3 regions of the Arthrobacter sp. FW306-05-C genome follow, and region 2 is predicted to be linked to each of the others. Evidence: predicted binding sites of a transcription regulator. Region 2 holds the regulator's gene; each other region holds the start of a gene.
What was found. Region 2 encodes HrcA, which represses chaperone genes, less so after heat shock. Its sites were predicted from a motif close to TTNGCACTCGNNNNNNNCGAGTGCNAA; they were not measured.

Region 1: the regulator HrcA is predicted to act here: its motif matches at 3,340-3,366, upstream of groES (co-chaperone GroES).
Region 3: the regulator HrcA is predicted to act here: its motif matches at 3,317-3,343, upstream of groL (chaperonin GroEL).

Annotation. Positions count from the first base shown of each region.
Region 1 covers NZ_CP084556.1:3,032,786-3,038,738, forward strand. Annotated here, with positions in the region: gene LFT44_RS13995 (ATP-dependent DNA ligase) at 1-452, opposite strand, end outside; gene LFT44_RS14000 (dihydrofolate reductase family protein) at 509-1,111, shown strand; gene groL (chaperonin GroEL) at 1,201-2,811, opposite strand; gene groES (co-chaperone GroES) at 2,890-3,183, opposite strand; gene LFT44_RS14015 (hypothetical protein) at 3,437-3,817, opposite strand; gene LFT44_RS14020 (class I SAM-dependent methyltransferase) at 3,872-5,110, shown strand; gene LFT44_RS14025 (shikimate 5-dehydrogenase) at 5,138-5,953, opposite strand, start outside.
Region 2 covers NZ_CP084556.1:2,303,143-2,309,095, forward strand. Annotated here, with positions in the region: gene LFT44_RS10615 (16S rRNA (uracil(1498)-N(3))-methyltransferase) at 1-141, opposite strand, end outside; gene dnaJ (molecular chaperone DnaJ) at 144-1,271, opposite strand; gene hrcA (heat-inducible transcriptional repressor HrcA) at 1,358-2,371, opposite strand; gene LFT44_RS10630 (DUF3097 domain-containing protein) at 2,545-3,393, shown strand; gene LFT44_RS10635 (DUF4870 domain-containing protein) at 3,470-3,880, shown strand; gene hemW (radical SAM family heme chaperone HemW) at 4,050-5,279, opposite strand; gene lepA (translation elongation factor 4) at 5,305-5,953, opposite strand, start outside.
Region 3 covers NZ_CP084556.1:782,881-788,833, forward strand. Annotated here, with positions in the region: gene LFT44_RS03680 (uracil-DNA glycosylase) at 1-581, opposite strand, end outside; gene LFT44_RS03685 (DUF3263 domain-containing protein) at 677-1,006, shown strand; gene LFT44_RS03690 (LytR C-terminal domain-containing protein) at 1,057-1,692, shown strand; gene LFT44_RS03695 (cold-shock protein) at 1,759-1,965, shown strand; gene LFT44_RS03700 (ABC transporter substrate-binding protein) at 1,968-3,230, shown strand; gene groL (chaperonin GroEL) at 3,522-5,156, shown strand; gene LFT44_RS03710 (ABC transporter substrate-binding protein) at 5,258-5,953, opposite strand, start outside.

The DNA of each region.
Region 1 (5,953 bases), 730 kb from region 2:
CGCCGGACGGCTTCCACGGGCTTCCCGGCAGCGCGGGCCACGGCATCAGTCAGGACTCCTTCCAGCGCACCGGTGCGCAGCTCGCCGAGCAGGACTCCGGTGATGAACGACTGTTCCGGCCCGGTGGCCGCCGACAACAGTTTCCGCAGGATTGCTGTCCGCCCCGCCGCCGACCCCGTACCCGCCGCAGCGAGCAGGCCGTCCAGCGCCGCATCAAAGTCGGCCACCGTCAGGCTCGGCTCGTCGGCCGGCTCCTCCTTTGCCGCTGCCACCGCACTCCATCCCACGCCCACGCGGCCCTGGCGCGGTTTGGCACTGAGCAGGCCCACCGCCGTCGGGATCTCCACTGGCTCAAGGCGGCGCAGCAGGCCGGCCAAGGCGTCCACCTTCGCCAGCCGGGAGCGGGTCGACGCAACGGACGCGCTGGTTTCCACAAGCTCAAGGAGCAACATGGGACCATCCTGCCACGGCTCTGGACAGCCTCCCGGCGCTGCTCCACAATGGGCGCGTGGGGATCATTGTCGCGAACCTGTTCATCACCCTCGATGGCGTGTACCAGGCGCCCGGCGGCCGCGAGGAAGACAGCGAAGGCGGCTTCGAATTCGGCGGCTGGCAGGCGCCGGTGTCCGACGACGAAGCGGGCGCCGCCATCGCTGCCGAGATCGGACGCATGGACGCGTTGCTCCTGGGGCGGGCAACCTATGACATCTTTTCGTCGTACTGGCCCCACCAGACCGGCGACATCGCGGACGCACTTAACCGGGTGCCCAAGTTCGTCGTGTCCGGCTCCCTGCACGATCCCAGCTGGGCAGGGACCACAGTGCTGCCGCATGCCGCCGCGGCCGGCAGCCTCCGGGAGGACTACGGGCAGGTGCACATGTTCGGCAGCGGGTTCCTCATCCGGTCCCTCCTGTCTGCAGGCGTGCTGGACCGTCTTCACCTGTGGCTTTATCCCGTCGCGCTCGGACAAGGCAAGCGCCTCTTCGACGACGGCAGCGTACCCACCACTTTCAGCCTGGCTGAGCCGGCGCGCAGCTTCCCCAAAGGCGCTGTGTCTTTGGTCTACGAGCCTGTAGGCGGCGTAGAGACGCGGGACATGGCGGCGGGTTAAGGGGGCCTCGTTCAGGGGACATGAAAAAGGCTGGTCCGGCAGATGCCGGACCAGCCTTTTTCGAGCGGAAAGCCGCGAGGGTGCAGCCGCTAGTGGCTGTGGCCTGCGTGCTCGTCCTCTTCGGCCGGCTTCTCCACGACCAGGGTCTCGGTGGTGAGAACCAGGGCAGCGATGGAGGCCGCGTTGCGGAGGGCTGCACGGGTGACCTTGACGGGGTCGATGACGCCCGCGCCGATCAGGTCCTCGTACTCGCCGGACTTGGCGTTGAAGCCGTTGTTGACCTCGGCGTCGGCAACCTTGGCAGCCACCACGTAGCCGTCGAAGCCGGCGTTCTGGGCGATCCAGCGCAGCGGCTGAACCAGTGCCCGGCGGACGATGCCGACAGCTGCTGCGGCGTCGCCTTCGAGGGCCTTGACCGAAGCGTCCTCATCCAGTGCCTTGAGGGCGTGGACCAGGGCGGAACCGCCGCCTGCCACGATGCCTTCTTCGAGGGCAGCGCGGGTGGAGGACACCGCGTCCTCGATGCGGTGCTTCTTTTCCTTCAGCTCAACCTCGGTGGCAGCACCGACCTTGATGACGCCGATGCCGCCGGCCAGCTTGGCCAGGCGCTCCTGGAGCTTTTCGCGGTCCCAGTCGGAGTCGGTGCGCGTCAGCTCGGCGCGCAGTTGGGCAACGCGTGCTGACACGTCCTCAGCCGAACCGGCGCCGTCCACGATGGTGGTGTTGTCCTTGGTGACGGTGATGCGGCGGGCGGTACCCAGCACCTCCAGGCCAACGGAGTCCAGGCTCAGGCCCAGCTCCGGTGAGACGACCTGCGCACCGGTGAGGGTGGCGATGTCCTGCAGCATGGCCTTGCGGCGGTCGCCGAAGCCCGGAGCCTTGACGGCAACGACGTTCAGGGTGCCGCGGATGCGGTTGACGATCAGCGTGGACAGGGCCTCGCCCTCAACGTCCTCGGCAATGATGAACAGCGGCTTGGAGGCCTGCAGCGCCTTTTCGAGCAGCGGCAGGAATTCCTGGATGGAGGAGATCTTGCCCTGGTTGATCAGGATGAGGGCGTCCTCGAGGACAGCTTCCTGGCGCTCCGCGTCGGTGACGAAGTACGGGGACAGGTAACCCTTGTCGAACTGCATGCCCTCGGTGAGGACCAGTTCCGTCTGGGTGGTGGACGACTCTTCGATGGTGATGACGCCATCCTTGCCCACCTTGCCGAAGGCCTCGGCGAGGAGCTCGCCGATTTCGTCGCTCTGGGCGGAGATGGCGGCAACGTTTGCCACCTGGGTGCCTTCAACCGGGCGGGCGTTCTCGAGCAGGCGGGCAGCCACGGCTTCCACCGCAACTTCGATGCCGCGCTTGATCTGGCCGGGGGCAGCGCCGGCTGCAACGTTGCGCAGGCCTTCCTTGACCAGGGCCTGGGCCAGGACCGTTGCGGTGGTGGTGCCGTCGCCGGCAACGTCGTTGGTCTTGGTAGCTACTTCCTTGGCCAGCTGGGCGCCAAGGTTCTCGTAGGGATCGTCCAGTTCCACTTCGCGGGCGATGGTGACGCCGTCGTTCGTGATGGTGGGGGCGCCCCACTTCTTGTCCAGGACGACGTTGCGGCCGCGGGGGCCGAGCGTCACCTTGACGGTGTTCGCGAGCTTATCGATGCCGGCCTCAAGGGACCGGCGGGCAGCGTCATTAAACGCAAGCTGCTTTGCCATGGTTTTGTCCTTTCAAAGACAGAACCCCGCACTGCCGGCCAGCATGAGCATGGCCGGCGGCACGGGGATCCGGAAGAGTTACTTTACGACGATCGCCAGGACGTCGCGGGCGGAGAGCACAAGGTACTCGGTGCCGCCGGTCTTGACTTCGGTTCCGCCGTACTTGGAGTAGATGACGACGTCGCCAACTGCTACGTCAACGGGGACGCGGTTGCCGTCTTCGAAGCGGCCGGGGCCTACTGCGACAACTTCGCCTTCCTGCGGCTTCTCCTGTGCGGAGTCCGGGATGACCAGGCCGGAAGCCGTGGTCTGCTCGGCTTCGAGCGGGCGGACAACAATACGATCCTCAAGAGGCTTAATAGAGACCGACACTCGGACCTCTCCTTTTCGTCAGCAAATTCGTGGACTGGAAAGCTTTCCGCCGTAGCTGGCAAACCGTCGTCGCGGTGCCGGCAGCAGCCTGGCTGGCAGCTCTTCATGTGTTAGCACCCGCCTAGGGAGAGTGCTAATGAAGACTCTATGTATGAGTTAGCACTCGGTCAAGGTGAGTGCCAACGTTTCGTCATGGGCGTACGCCTTCTGGGATCGGACGACGCCGGGCGGCGGGGTGGAAGCCGCAGCCCACCTACCGGCCGAGGTCGTCAAAGTCCACGTCCTCGCCGCCGTCGGAATCGCCGCCGCCCTGCTTCCGTCCGCGGTAGAGGACCCACCCGGACACCGCTGCGGCGAGCAGCGCAATGACGAGGAAGACGATGCTTCCTGCCCGTGCGCCGTCGTACAGCCCGCGGATGTCCTTGGCCTCCTGGGTGTTGTCCTGGATGTCGTTGCCGCCCACGGAATAGACGGTGGCGTTGAAGGTGTCCAGCAGGAAGATGATCACCAGCAGGGCGATGCAGACCACGGCCACCACGGCAGCGGCGATCAGGACGGGACGGGCAAACCTGGCGGGTCCGGTGTGCCTGGGCCCGTGGTCCGCGGTCTCCCCTGGGGCTTCGCTCTCATCCATGGTTTCAACAGTATCCGCATCCCGGCCACGCGCTCCTCCACTAGGCTGGAACCCATGGCTCACGCTCCCCAGGACCAGATCGCACAGGACCAGATCGCACCGCTGCTGACCCCCGAAGGCTGGGAGTTGCTGGCATCGCTGGGCCCCTACCGGGACGAGGATTCGTTCGAGCTCAATTCGGCCCTCCGGAAGGCCGGGCACTCCCCCGAGCTCGTGTCCGCCGTGCTCACGCAGTCGCGGCTGCGCACCCGGGCAGCGGCGAAGTTCGGCGAGTTTGCCCGCCAGATGCTCTTCACCCAGGCCGGACTGGAGCAGGCCACGCGCCTGAACGTCGCCGCCCACCATGCGCGGCGTTTCGCGGCTGCCGGCATCGGCCACGTGGCGGACCTGGGCTGCGGCCTCGGCGCCGACTCACTGGCCCTGGCCTCCCTGGACATCAACGTCACCGCGGTGGAAATGGATGAAACCACCGCGGCATGCGCAACGGTGAACCTCATCCCGTTTCCCAACGCCACGGTGGTCCACTCGGACGCGGCGACGGTCCCGCTGGAAGGGATCGACGGCGTCTGGCTGGATCCGGCGCGCCGGGTCACCTCCACCTCGGGCACCAAACGGATTTGGGACCCCGAGGCGTTCTCGCCGCCGCTATCCTTCGTGGAGTCGCTGGCCGCCGAAGGGAAGGCCGTGGGAGTGAAGATGGGCCCGGGCATGCCGCATGAATCCGTGCCCGCCGGGTGCGAGGCGCAGTGGGTGTCGGTGGGCGGGGACGTCACCGAGGTGACCTTGTGGTTCAACGCCGTACGCCGGCCCGGCGTCCGCCGCGCTGCCCTGGTCCTGGGTTCCCAGGGGCCGGCCGAACTGACCAGCGGCGAGGACTTCGGCGCAGGCCCGACGGCGCCGGTGGGACCGGTGGAGGGGTATCTGTACGAGCCCGACGGTGCCGTGATCCGCGCCGGTTTGGTGGCGGACGTGGCGCTGGAACTCGGCGGGCATTTGGTGGATGAGCACATTGCCTACATCTGCGCCCCGGAGCTCCTGGACACCCCGTTTGCCAGGGCCTACAAGGTCATGCAGGTCATGCCCTACAACGTCAAGGCGCTGAAGGCGTGGGTGAAGCAGGAGGGCGTCACCGTGCTGGACATCAAGAAGCGCGGCACCGCGGTGACCCCGGAAGAGCTGCGGAAGCAGCTGCTGCCAGGCGGGAAAAACACCAAAAAGGGCGGCAAAACGGCCACCCTGGTCCTGACCCGCATCGGCGAGGACCGGGTGGCCATCGTGGTGGAACCCGTCTGACTGCCAGGCCGGGAGCCCCTCGCGCAGCTACTGGGCGCGCATGAACTCCTCGGCGGCCCGCACCTGCTCTGCCGTCGGCCGCACCCCCGTGTACAGGACGAACTGCTCCAGCGCCTGGATGGTGGCCACCTCCGCCCCGGTAATGACTGGCTTGCCGGCTGCCCTGGCGGCGCGGATCAGCGGCGTTTCGGCCGGCAGCGCCACCACGTCGAACACCACGCGGGCGGCCTCGATGGCTTCGGCAGGAAAAGCCAGGCTGTCCGCTTCCGCCCCTCCCGCCATGCCGATGGGGGTGACGTTGATGATCAGGTCGGCCGTCCCGCCGTCGAGCGCTGCACGCCACTGGAAGCCGTACTGGTCAGCGAGCGCACGCCCGGCGCCCTCGTTCCGGGCGATGACGGTGACGTCCTCGAAGCCGGCGTCCCGTAAGGCAGCGACCGTGGCCTTCGCCATCCCACCCGCGCCCTGGACCAGCACGGAATAGTCGGTGGGCACCGCATTGGTGGCCAGCAGCTGCTCAATTGCCGTGTAGTCGGTGTTGTACGCCTTGAGGTGCCCGTCCGTGTTCACGATGGTGTTCACGGAGTCGATGGCCTTGGCGGAGGGATCCATCTCGTCCACGAGCGCGATGACGTCTTCCTTGTACGGCATGGAGATGGCGCAGCCGCGGATGCCCAGCCCGCGGACGCCCGCGATGGCCTGCTCCAGGTTGGTGGGCGCGAACGCCTTGTAGATCCAGTTCAGGTCCAACTGTCCGTACAGGTGGTTGTGGAACCGGGTCCCGTTGTTGCTGGGCCGGGCCGAGAGCGAGATGCAGAAGGTCATGTCTTTATTCAGAATGGG
Region 2 (5,953 bases):
GACAATGTCCACGGCCTCGCCCGGCGCCAGCCGCTTTACGGTGACGGCATGGCGCGCCTCCGCCCCTTCGAGGACAAAGATGCGGCCCGGCGTCATGGCGTCCAGGGAACCGGTGGAGGTGAAAAAGACCGGGTTGCTCACCGCTACAGGTTCCCGAAGCGGTCCCGGAGCTTGGCGAACATGCCGCCGCTGGCAGCCAACTTGCCTTCGGTGATCTGCTCGCCGCGGAGCTTGGCAAGCTGGCGCAGCAGGTCCTCCTGCGCGGAGTCGAGCTTGGCGGGGGTGTCCACCTGCAGATGGACCTTCAGGTCGCCGCGGCCATAGCCCCTCAGGTGCGTGACGCCCAAGCCGCGCAGGGTGATGATTTCGCCGGACTGGGTGCCGGGCTTGACATCGATCTCCTGGGTACCGTCGAAGGTTTCCAGGCTGACGTCCGTGCCCAGGGCCGCAGCGGTCATGGGGATGTGCAGGGTGGCGTGCAGGTCATCGCTTTCGCGCACGTACGTGGGGTCGTTGTTGACGCGGATCTCCACGTACAGGTCGCCGGCGGGCCCACCTGCCGGGCCGGCTTCGCCCTGCCCGGAAAGCTGGATGCGGGTGCCGGTGGCGACGCCGGCAGGAACCTTGATGGTCAGTGACCGGCGGCTGCGGATGCGGCCCTGGCCGCTGCATTCGTTGCAGGGGTCCTTGATGACCGTGCCGAAACCTTCGCAGGTGCCGCAGGGCGCTGCCGTCATGACCTGGCCAAGGATGGACCGGACGGCCCGCTGGACCTGGCCGCTGCCGCCGCAGATGTCACAGCGCTCCGGGTGGGTGCCCGGGCGGCAGCAGGATCCATCACAGGTGGGGCAGACCACTGCAGTGTCCACCTCGAGTTTCTTGTTGACTCCGAAGACGGCGTCGCGGAGGTCGATCCGGACACTGATGAGTGCGTCTTGGCCACGGCGAACCCGGGACGCCGGGCCAGACGTGCCGCCCGCGCCAAAGAAGGTGTCGAAGATGTCCTGGAACGCGAACCCCTGGCCTGCGTAACCGGCGCCGCCGAAACCGTTGTCCGTGCCGTTTTCGTTGCCGGTGGTGTCGTAGATCCTGCGCTTCTGGGGGTCGGAAAGGACCTCGTAGGCGTGCGTTACCGCCTTGAAGCGCTCGGCAGCGTCGGCACCTGGGTTAACGTCCGGGTGAAGGGTGCGGGCCAGCTTGCGGTAGGCCTTTTTGATCTCTTCGCCCGTAGCTTCGGGTGAGACTCCAAGGACGTCATAGTGGCTGCTCAAAATTCGTGTCTCTTCCTTGTTGTACTGCGTTCAGTCGGGCGCCAGGACTCTTGTCCACAGCCGAAGCGGGCTCCGGCGGCCAGGAGTCAGGGCCCCAAAATCCTGGAAAGGTAGCGGGCTACGGCCCTGACGGCGGCCATGGTGGTGGGATAGTCCATTCGGGTGGGTCCGAGGATTCCCACCTTGGCTGCACTGTCCGGACCATAGCCGGTGGCCACCACGGAGGCCTCGGCAAGGCCGTCATAGGGGTTCTCCCGTCCGATGCTGACGGCCACGCCCCGGTGGTCCTGGGCCATTTCGCTCAACAGCCGCAGCATCACCACCTGTTCCTCGAGCGCCTCCAGCACCGGACCAATACTCAGGGGGAAATCAACGTTCGACCTGGCCAGGTTGGCGGTGCCGGCCATGACCATGCGGTCTTCCCTGCTGTTCTGGGCCAGCGCCTCCAGGCCGAGGGCAAGCGCGTGGGCCGCCTGGCGTTGCGGCTGGGGTGCAGCGGCCACGACGGCGGGAAGTGCCTGGGCGAGGTGGCTCAGCCGGGTTCCCCCGAGGGCGGCAAGGAAACGGGTGCGCAGCTCCGCCAGCGCTTCGTCTCCGAGGTCCTGCCCGACGTCGATGACGCGCTGCTCCACCTTGCCGCTGTTGGCGATGAGGACCACGAGGACCTTCCGCGGTGCCAGCAGCACGAATTCGATGTGCCGGACAAGTGCCCTGCTCAGGTGCGGGTACTGGACCACGGCTACCTGGTTGGTCAGTTGTGACAGCAGCCGGACGGTGCGGTCCAGCACGTCGTCGAGGTCGTCCGCGCCCTCCAGGAGGGTTTGGATGGCTCGGCGTTCGGGAGCCGACAGGGGCTTGACGGCGGAGATCTGGTCGACAAAAAGCCGGTAGCCCTTGTCCGTGGGGATCCGGCCGGCGCTGGTATGGGGGGCTGTGATCAGCCCCTCGTCCTCCAGCGCGGCCATGTCATTGCGGATGGTGGCGCTGGAAACGCCAAGATGATGCCGCTCCACCAGGGCTTTGGATCCAACCGGCTCGCGGGAGTGGACGTAATCCTCCACGATGGCCCGCAGTACTTCCAGTTTGCGTGGCTCGCTCACTCTCCACCTCCATCCATGGTCCGGGGCACCCACCCCGCACGGTGCCGCCCAAGGGTTAGCACTCGACATGCCTAAGTGCTAACAGTCTATTATGCCTCGGCCCGTTGTTAGCATTGGTACCGCTCCGGGCGAAATTCCCGGGTTGAGGAGCTAGCGCTAGGCGGATTGATTCCATGGATTACCAGAACTGGGGCCCCCGGGGCATTTCCGCTCCCAAGCGGGCGGAGCTGCCCGAGGTCCCTGTGGAGCGGGGCATGGTTCTTGAGGAAGTACACTCCGGCTGGGTGGGCGCTGTCACCCGCGTAGAGAAGTCCGGCGGAATGCACGTCGTGGCATTGGAGGACCGCCGCGGAAAGTCCCGGTCCTTCAAGCTGGGATTCGGTTTCCTCCTCGAGGGCCAGCCCATCCGATTGATGCCGCCCGCGTTCAAGGCCGCCGCCGGCCCTCCCGCCGGCCGGACCGCCTCCGGTTCAGTGCGCGTCCCAGGCCAACGCGCCCAGGTCGCAAAGGCAAGCCGGATCTGGGTGGAAGGCAAGCACGACGCCGAACTGGTGGAAAAGGTTTGGGGAGACGACCTGCGCGTGGAGGGCATCGTCGTCGAGCCCCTCCACGGCATCGACGACCTGGCCGCAGCCGTGGCGGACTTCAAGCCCGGCCCTGGCCGCCGCCTCGGCGTGCTGGTGGACCACCTGGTTCCCGATTCCAAGGAATACCGGATCGCCGACGCCGTCATGGCGTCCCCCGGCGCGGCCGGCAACGTCCTGATCGTCGGCCACCCGTACGTGGACGTCTGGCAGGCAATCCGGCCTTCAGTCCTGGGCATCGAAAAATGGCCCGCCATCCCCCGGGGGCAGGACTGGAAGACCGGGATCCTCAAAGCGTTCGGCTGGCCGCACAGCACGAAGGAAGACATCGGCCTCGGATGGCAGAAATTACTGGGCGCCGTACGCACTTACGCGGACCTCGAAGCGTCGCTGCTGGGCCGGGTTGAGGAAGTCATCGATTTCCTTACCGTGCCCTAGGCGGCGGACGCCGGCCCTAAAGCCAGTATTCTTGGTAGTAGTCAGCACTAACTTGCACCTCAGAAGGACACAGACTGTGGCAGAAAACGCACGTGATCACAGGGACGGCCAGGGCCGCTCCGAGTACCATGGCGTACCCGCCAACGCCCTGCCGCTTACGGCCAGCGAGGACCGCCAGTGGGCCACGCTGGCACACTTCGGCGGGATCCTGGGGTGCATCCCCTCGCTGCTGATTTACCTGATCTTCCGCGACCGCGGGCCGTTCACCGCGCAGGAATCCAAGGAAGCCCTGAACTTCAGCCTGCCGCCCACCATCGCCGCGGTGCTGGCCAACATCCTGGTCTTCATCCCCTATGTGGGAAACATCTTCGCGGTCATCGCCACACTGATCTGGGTAGCCCTCACCTGCTTCTCCGTAGCCGCAGGTATCCACGTCAACCGAGGCCAGCCGCACCGCTACCAGTACAACCTGCGCTGGATCAAATAGTCCCCGCCCGTTCCCTAGCCTCGCAAGCTCGGGCCGGGGCCCTTGCCGCTGTGGGCCCACCCGCCGGTCCTAGCCTCGCAAGCTCGGCCAGGGAACCCTACGGGCGTGGGCCCACCCAGCGGCTCCCTGCCCTCGCAAGCTGTGGGGCGCACCCAGCGGCTTCCTGAGATTAGTCGGGGAGGATGCGGCGGACCACTGCGTCTGCCAGCAGCCTGCCCTTGAGGGTCAGCACCAGCCGTCCGCGGAAAGCAGCAGCAGGATCCACCAGGCCGCCCGCGATCAGCCCGGCCACCTCGTGCCGCCCGGCAGCGCTGAGCGTTGACACCTCAAGTCCTGACTGCAGGCGCGCCTCGAGCATCACCTTTTCCAGGTGCCTGGTTTCCGGATCCAGGGTCTCCCTGCCGGCAGCCGGCGACAGCCCCTGCGACAGCCGGTTGGCATAGGCGGACGGGTGCTTGACGTTCCACCAGCGGACCCCGCCCATGTGGGAGTGGGCGCCCGGCCCGATCCCCCACCAGTCGTCGCCCCGCCAGTATGCGAGGTTGTGCCGGCACGCCTGCTCCGGAGTGCGCGCCCAATTGCTGACCTCGTACCAGCCAAGCCCTGCTTCGGTGATCAGCTGGTCGGCGAGCTCGTATTTGTCGGCGTGGTCGTCGTCGTCAATTCCCGGGACCTCACCGCGCCGCATCTGGGCGGCCAGCTTGGTACCCTCCTCGACGATCAGCGCGTAGGCGCTGATGTGGTCCGGCTGGTAGGACAGGGCGGTCTCCAGTGAGTGCCGCCAATCGGCCAGCGACTCCCCCGGCGTGCCGTAAATCAGGTCCAGGCTGACAGCCAGGCCGGCTTCCCTTGACCACTGCACCACCTGCGGAACCCGGCTCGGCGTGTGGGTGCGGTCAAGGACCTTGAGGACGTGCGGAACGGCGGACTGCATGCCAAAGGACACGCGGGTGAAGCCGGCTTCCTTGAGGACGGCCAGGGATTCAGGGGTGACGGAGTCCGGGTTGGCTTCCGTGGTGACCTCGGCGCCGTCCTCGATGCCCCACTGGTCGATGGCAGCGCGCAGGATCGCCGCAAGGTCGTCAGCGGGAAGCAGCGTGGGCGTGCCGCCGCCGAAAAAGACCGTGCTGAGCTTCCGCTCCGGCATGCCCGAGCCCGCCAGCACCTTGGCCGCCAATGCCACTTCCGACACTGCCGTTTGGGCATATGCATCCTGGGATGCGCCGCCGCCGAGCTCCGTGGCGGTGTAGGTGTTGAAGTCGCAGTATCCGCAGCGCACGGCGCAAAAGGGAATGTGGACGTACAGGCCGAATGCCCGGCCCGCCGCACCGTCCGCTGCCTGTGGAGGCAACAGACCGTCCGACGGCGCCGGGTCGCCGAGGGGAAGGACGCTGGGCATCAGCGCGTCCCCCGCTGCGCAGTGGTCACTTCTTCTTTGCCTTGTCCTTCGATTCGTCCGTGGTGAGGGCGGCGATGAAGGCCTCCTGCGGCACTTCCACCGTGCCCACCATCTTCATGCGCTTCTTGCCTTCTTTTTGCTTTTCCAGCAGCTTGCGCTTACGTGATATGTCACCGCCGTAGCATTTCGCCAGTACGTCCTTGCGGATGGCCCGGATGCTTTCGCGGGCGATGATCCTGGAACCGATGGCCGCCTGGATCGGCACCTCGAACTGCTGCCGGGGGATGAGTTCGCGGAGCTTGCCGGTCATCATCACGCCGTAGGCGTATGCCTTGTCCCGGTGGGTAATGGCACTGAAGGCGTCCACCTGCTCACCCTGAAGCATGATGTCCACCTTGACCAGGTCGGCCACCTGCTCGCCGTCGGCTTTCCAGTCCAGGGAGCCGTAGCCGCGGGTCTTCGACTTCAGGATGTCAAAGAAGTCGAAGACGATTTCCGCCAGCGGCAGGCGGTAGCGGATTTCCACCCGGTCCTCGGAGAGGTAGTCCATGCCGCCCATGACGCCGCGGCGTGACTGGCACAGTTCCATGATGGCGCCGACGAATTCGTTGGGGGCCAGGATGGTGGCGGAGACCATGGGTTCGCGTACTTCCGCGATCTTGCCGGTGGGGTAC
Region 3 (5,953 bases), 1.5 Mb from region 2:
ACTGCCACCAGCGGCATCCTAGACCCGTCCGCAGCCTTGCGGTTGGCCAGCGCGGTGACTGCCGCCGTCGTGATCTCCTCCCAGCCCTTGCCGCGGTGGGAACCCGCCGCCCCAGCCCGGACCGTGAGTACCCGGTTCAGGAGCAGCACGCCCTGTTCCGTCCATGCCGACAAGTCACCGTGGACGCGCGGCGGAATGCCCAGGTCAGATTCCAGCTCGCGGTAGATGTTCACCAGGCTGCGGGGAAGGGGCCGGACGTGCGGCTCAACGGAGAATGACAGCCCGACGGCGTGTCCCGGCGTGGGGTAGGGGTCCTGCCCGACGATGAGCACCTTCACGCCCGCGAGGGGCTGGCGGAAGGCGCGCAGGACGTTCGACGGCGGTGGGAGGATTTGGTGCCCGGAAGCCTCTTCGCCTGCCAAAAATGCGAGCACCTTCCGGAGTTGGCCTTCCACGCTGTGGAGGGCCGCGGCCCAGTCCGGAGCCATGAGCTCTGCCAGCGGGAATTGGGCCAGGTCCGCAAAGCTGATGGCCTCCGCCGGGTCCTGCTGCAGCTCGAACAGCGCATCCGATTCAAACATCGTTCCATTGTTGCAGGCACCGCAAATGACACTCGTGTTATTCGGCCGGTAGCATAGGGGTAAGTCATTGACCGTAACCAGCGAAGGAGTGCGCCGTGGCGGAACCGGCCCGGGAACACCTGCCGGAGCAGGATCCAGGGAAGTCCCTCCTGGCGGATTTCAGCCTCCGCGAGTCCTCGCTTTCCGAGCGCGAACAGCAGATGCTGGCCCTGGAACGGCAGTGGTGGAAGTATGCGGGAGCCAAGGAACAAGCCATCCGCGACCTCTTCGATCTCTCCGCGACGCATTACTACCAGCTCCTCAACGCACTGATCGACCGCGAGGATGCCCTGGCCCACGATCCCATGCTGGTGAAGAGATTGCGTAGACTACGTACGTCGCGCCACCGTGCACGCACCGCCCGGCGCCTGGGATCCGACGCTTAGACGCCCCAGGCCGGGACAACAGCCGCAATCAACAAGGATGTCCTTCCACCATGACCAGATACGCCCGCGATGAATTCGACAAGGTCCCGGAGACCGCGTCGCGACAAGGTGTCCACCGGACGGCCTCGGCCCCGTCCCGCGTGCGGCTGTGGCCCATTTTGGCGGTGGGCGTGGCCGCCCTCGCCATTGGACTGGTCTCCTTCCTGATCCTTCCCAAGCTCGGCTTCAACACCACCGCCAGCCAGGCCTCGGCAACCGTCGAATCAGCCCCGCTGGCCGGAACCGGGTCCACGCCTTCGCCCACCCTGGGATCCTCAGCGCCGGCGTCAGCCCCGGCCCCGTCCGCCTCTGCCGAACCAACCCAGGGCAGCGGGCCCGAGCCAACTCCTTCCGCCACCCAGCAGGCCGTCGTCGACAAGACCCAGGCAGTGGCGGTTTACAACGCTGCCGGCACCGCAGGACTGGCCAGCCGTGTGGGCGGAACGGTCCAGGCTGACGGTTGGCGGCTCGGCCAGGTAGGCAACTGGTCCGGCGCCCCGCAGAAGTCCTCCGTGATCTTCTATGCCGGCCCGCAGCAGCTGGCCAGCGCGCAGGAGCTTGCCGGACTGTTGAACATCCCCACTGTGGTGAACAGCACCGAATTCCAGGTACCGCTCGTGGTGGTGCTCGGCCCGGGTTACCGGTAGCCGCAAGCCCTCCATCTACTCCGGCCCGCCCCCGAGGCCGGGCCCCAACGGAAAGAGTTGTCCATCATGGCACTGGGAACCGTGAAATGGTTCAACGCTGAAAAGGGCTACGGCTTCATCACCGTTGACGGCTCCGGTGACGACGTTTTTGTCCACTGGTCCGCGATCCAGGGGGAGGGTTACCGGGCCCTGGCCGAGGGGCAGCGGGTGCAGCTGGAGATCGGCGAGGGCGAAAAGGGCCCCCAGGCAGAAAACGTACGGCCCGCGCAGTGACGATGCCCCACCATTCCCCAGCGCGTGCCTTGGCAGGACTCGCCCTTTCCCTGGCAGGCCTCCTTTCCATGACGGCCTGCGCCGGCACCGGCGGCAACGCCAGGACAGAATCCGCGGAGGCCTCCGGCGACGGCGTCCTGCGGGTGGGCTTGATCCTTGACAACACCGGCGACAACGCCTTCCTCAACGCACCCCAGCTGGCCGCAGCCAAAGCGGCCATCCAGGACATCAACGCCGCCGGCGGACACAAAGGCCGGCCCGTGGAGCTGCTGCCGGTGCACCCGGACCAGGACACTGCAGCCCAGGCCAAGGATCTGGCGGCTGCCAAGGCGGACATAGCCATCGGACCCACGGACTCCAGCCACGCAACCGCCGCCGTGGACATCCTGTCCCGGGCCCACGTGCCGCTTATCTCCCCGGCCAACACTGCTGCCGGCCTCTCGACGAGCGCCAGCGGAGGCTACTATTTCCGAACCGCCGCAGCCGACGTCGCACAAGGGCCCGTGCTGGCCAAGCTCGCAAAGGACGCCGGGGCCGCCAGCATCAGCGTGCTCTACCAGGAGGGTTCCTACGGCAAGGACCTCTCCGCCGCGGTCACCGAAGCTGCCCAACAGTCCGGGCTTAAGGTCCTGCCCGGGGTGGGCTTCAAACCGGGGGATGCCGCCGAAGCCGCACGCTCCGTTGCGAAAGCCACTCCGGACGCCGTCGTCCTGGTGGCCAGGGATGGTGCGCAGGGCGCATTGGCAGAGCTCCACGACGCCGGCCTCAGCGGTTCGAAGTTCATCCTCAGTGACGGCGCCTTCGCCCGCTACGGATCCGGTCTGCCGGCGCGGGCCCTCGAAGGCGCCCGCGCCGTCGTCCCCGGCCAGCTCCCCACGGCAGCCTTCCAAGGGAAACTGCTGGCGGTGGACGCCTCCCTGAAGGACGTCTCCTACGCTGCCGAAACCTATGACGCCGTGACGTTGGCGGCACTCGCTGCGGCCCGGGCGCAGGATGACGCGGGGCGGTCCATCGCCGCGAACCTCATCGCGGTCTCGGGCGGAACTGCCCCCGGGGCGGGTACGCCGCAGGCTCCTTGCCGGAGTTACAAGGAGTGCCTTGGCGGCCTCGCCGCCGGCCCGGACATAAACTACGACGGCGAATCCGGCCCGGTTGCCTTCGACACCAACGGGGACATCACCACAGCTGCCTTCTCGGTCTTCACCTATGGGGCGGACAACAACCCCAGCCCCACCGGGCATGAAACAGCCGGACACTCCGGCTGATCGCCCTGGGCGAAGCCACTGCGGCCAGCGCCTTGTCCGCGCGTCTTATCGCTTGCACTCTAACCTGGGGAGTGCTAATTATTGAGTTAGCACTCTGACGTACCGACTGCTAAAGCAAAGCCTGGTTCCGGCCGGCGGCGCCCTGCATCGGCCGAGGAGCGAAAGAAACACCTCACTTCAGTGAGATCCCTGCGCGGAGGCATACAGAGGCCGCCGTTAAAGGATCGTCCGTCGCGGGCACTGCAGCGAAGGTTCATTCTTAACGACTGTCCCGAAAGGACTACTGCCGTTATGGCCAAGATCATTGCATTTGATGAAGAGGCACGCCGCGGCCTTGAGCGTGGCCTGAACACCCTCGCCGACGCCGTTAAGGTCACCCTCGGCCCGCGTGGACGCAACGTCGTCCTCGAAAAGAAGTGGGGCGCCCCCACGATCACCAACGATGGTGTTTCCATCGCCAAGGAGATCGAGCTGGACGATCCCTACGAGAAGATCGGCGCAGAGCTGGTCAAGGAAGTTGCCAAGAAGACTGACGATGTTGCCGGCGACGGCACCACCACGGCAACCGTCCTGGCCCAGGCACTGGTCAAGGAAGGCCTGCGCAACGTTGCCGCCGGCGCCGACCCGCTGTCCCTCAAGCGCGGCATCGAGAAGGCCGTTGACGCCGTCACCGCCGAACTGCTGAACTCCGCCAAGGAAATCGAAACCAAGGAAGAAATCGCGGCCACCGCCTCCATCTCCGCCGGTGACGACGAGATCGGTGCCCTCATCGCCGAAGCCCTGGACAAGGTGGGCAAGGAAGGCGTCATCACGGTCGAGGAGTCCAACACCTTCGGCTTGGAGCTCGAGCTCACCGAAGGCATGCGCTTCGACAAGGGCTACATTTCCGCCTACTTCGTCACCGACGCAGAGCGCCAGGAAACGGTCCTTGAGGACCCGTACATCCTGATCGTCAACTCCAAGATCTCCAACGTCAAGGAACTGGTTGCTGTCCTGGAAAAGGTCATGCAGTCCAACAAACCGCTGCTGATCATCGCCGAGGACATCGAGGGCGAGGCCCTGGCCACCCTGATCGTCAACAAGATCCGCGGCACCTTCAAGTCCGTCGCCGTCAAGGCCCCGGGCTTCGGTGACCGCCGTAAGGCCCAGCTGGCCGATATCGCCGTCCTCACCGGCGGCCAGGTCATCTCCGAAGAGGTTGGCCTCAAGCTGGAGAACGCTGGCCTGGAGCTCCTGGGCCAGGCCCGCAAGGTTGTCGTCACCAAGGACGAGACCACCATCGTCGAAGGTGCCGGCGACGCCGACCAGATCGCAGGCCGCGTGTCCCAGATCCGCGCCGAGATCGAGAACTCCGACTCCGACTACGACCGCGAGAAGCTGCAGGAGCGCCTGGCCAAGCTGGCCGGCGGCGTTGCAGTCATCAAGGCCGGTGCCGCCACCGAGGTTGAACTCAAGGAGCGCAAGCACCGCATCGAGGACGCAGTCCGCAACGCCAAGGCTGCAGTTGAGGAAGGCATCGTCGCCGGTGGCGGCGTGGCCCTGATCCAGGCCGGTGCCAAGGCATTCGCCAACCTTCAGCTGTCCGGTGACGAAGCAACCGGCGCCAACATCGTCCGCGTTGCCATCGACGCGCCGCTGAAGCAGATCGCCTTCAACGCCGGCATGGAGCCGGGCGTGGTTGTCGACAAGGTCCGCGGCCTGCCCGCCGGCCACGGCCTCAACGCAGCAACCGGTGAGTACACCGACCTGCTGGCTGCCGGCGTCAACGACCCCGTCAAGGTGACCCGCTCTGCCCTGCAGAACGCAGCTTCGATCGCCGGCCTGTTCCTGACCACCGAAGCAGTGGTTGCTGACAAGCCGGAGAAGGCTGCTGCCCCTGCCGGCGGCGACGACATGGGCGGCATGGGCGGCATGGGCGGCTTCTAAGCCTCCCGGCCGGGAACCCCTCCCGCCAACAAAAAAATGCGGCTCCCTCCTGGTGAGGGGGCCGCATTTTTTTGTGCCTGGGGAAGGGCCCGTCCGGGGCTCTACTTCCGGGCCGAATCCAGCATCCCCTGGACTTCCTTCTTGAAGGCCTCCGCGGCAGCCTGCGGGGTCAGGCGGTCATACAACACTTCATCCGTGTAGCGCTTGATGACGTTCTGGACGCTGCCCGCACCCACTGGTGGAACCGGAGGCGCATCCTTGATATCCGGAGCGATGTCCTTCAGGAAGTTGACCACCGTGGTGTCGGCCGGCTTCAGTGAGGGCGTAATGTCGGCGACGATTTCGCTGTTGGTGGGCACGCCCCTGTCCGTCATGAGGATGGCGCCGGCTTCGGGGCTGTTGGTGAGGTAGTTGATGAATTCGGCTGCCTGCTGGGCATGCTTGGAGCGGGAGGAAGCGGACCAGAACATGGTGGGCTTGTAGTACATGCCGTTTTCGGCCGAGGCGCCGTCAACGCTCGGGGCACGCAGCATCTTGATGTTGCTGCCGGTGGTGGCTTCCAGCGAACCCAGTTGGTTGGTCCACCACCAGGCCATGCCTACCCGGTTGGTGCCGAAGAGGCTCTGCTCAAGGCTCGCTCCTGCGTCTTCCGTCGCTACGTTTGCCGGCGGGCTGGCCTTTGAATCGCGCTGCTCCTTGAGCCGCTCCCAGAAGGAGGCAGCCGTGGCGGTCTCGAAGTCGAGCTTGCCGTCCTCCGAGTACAGGTTCTCGCCGTGCTGGCGGAGCCAGATGATCAG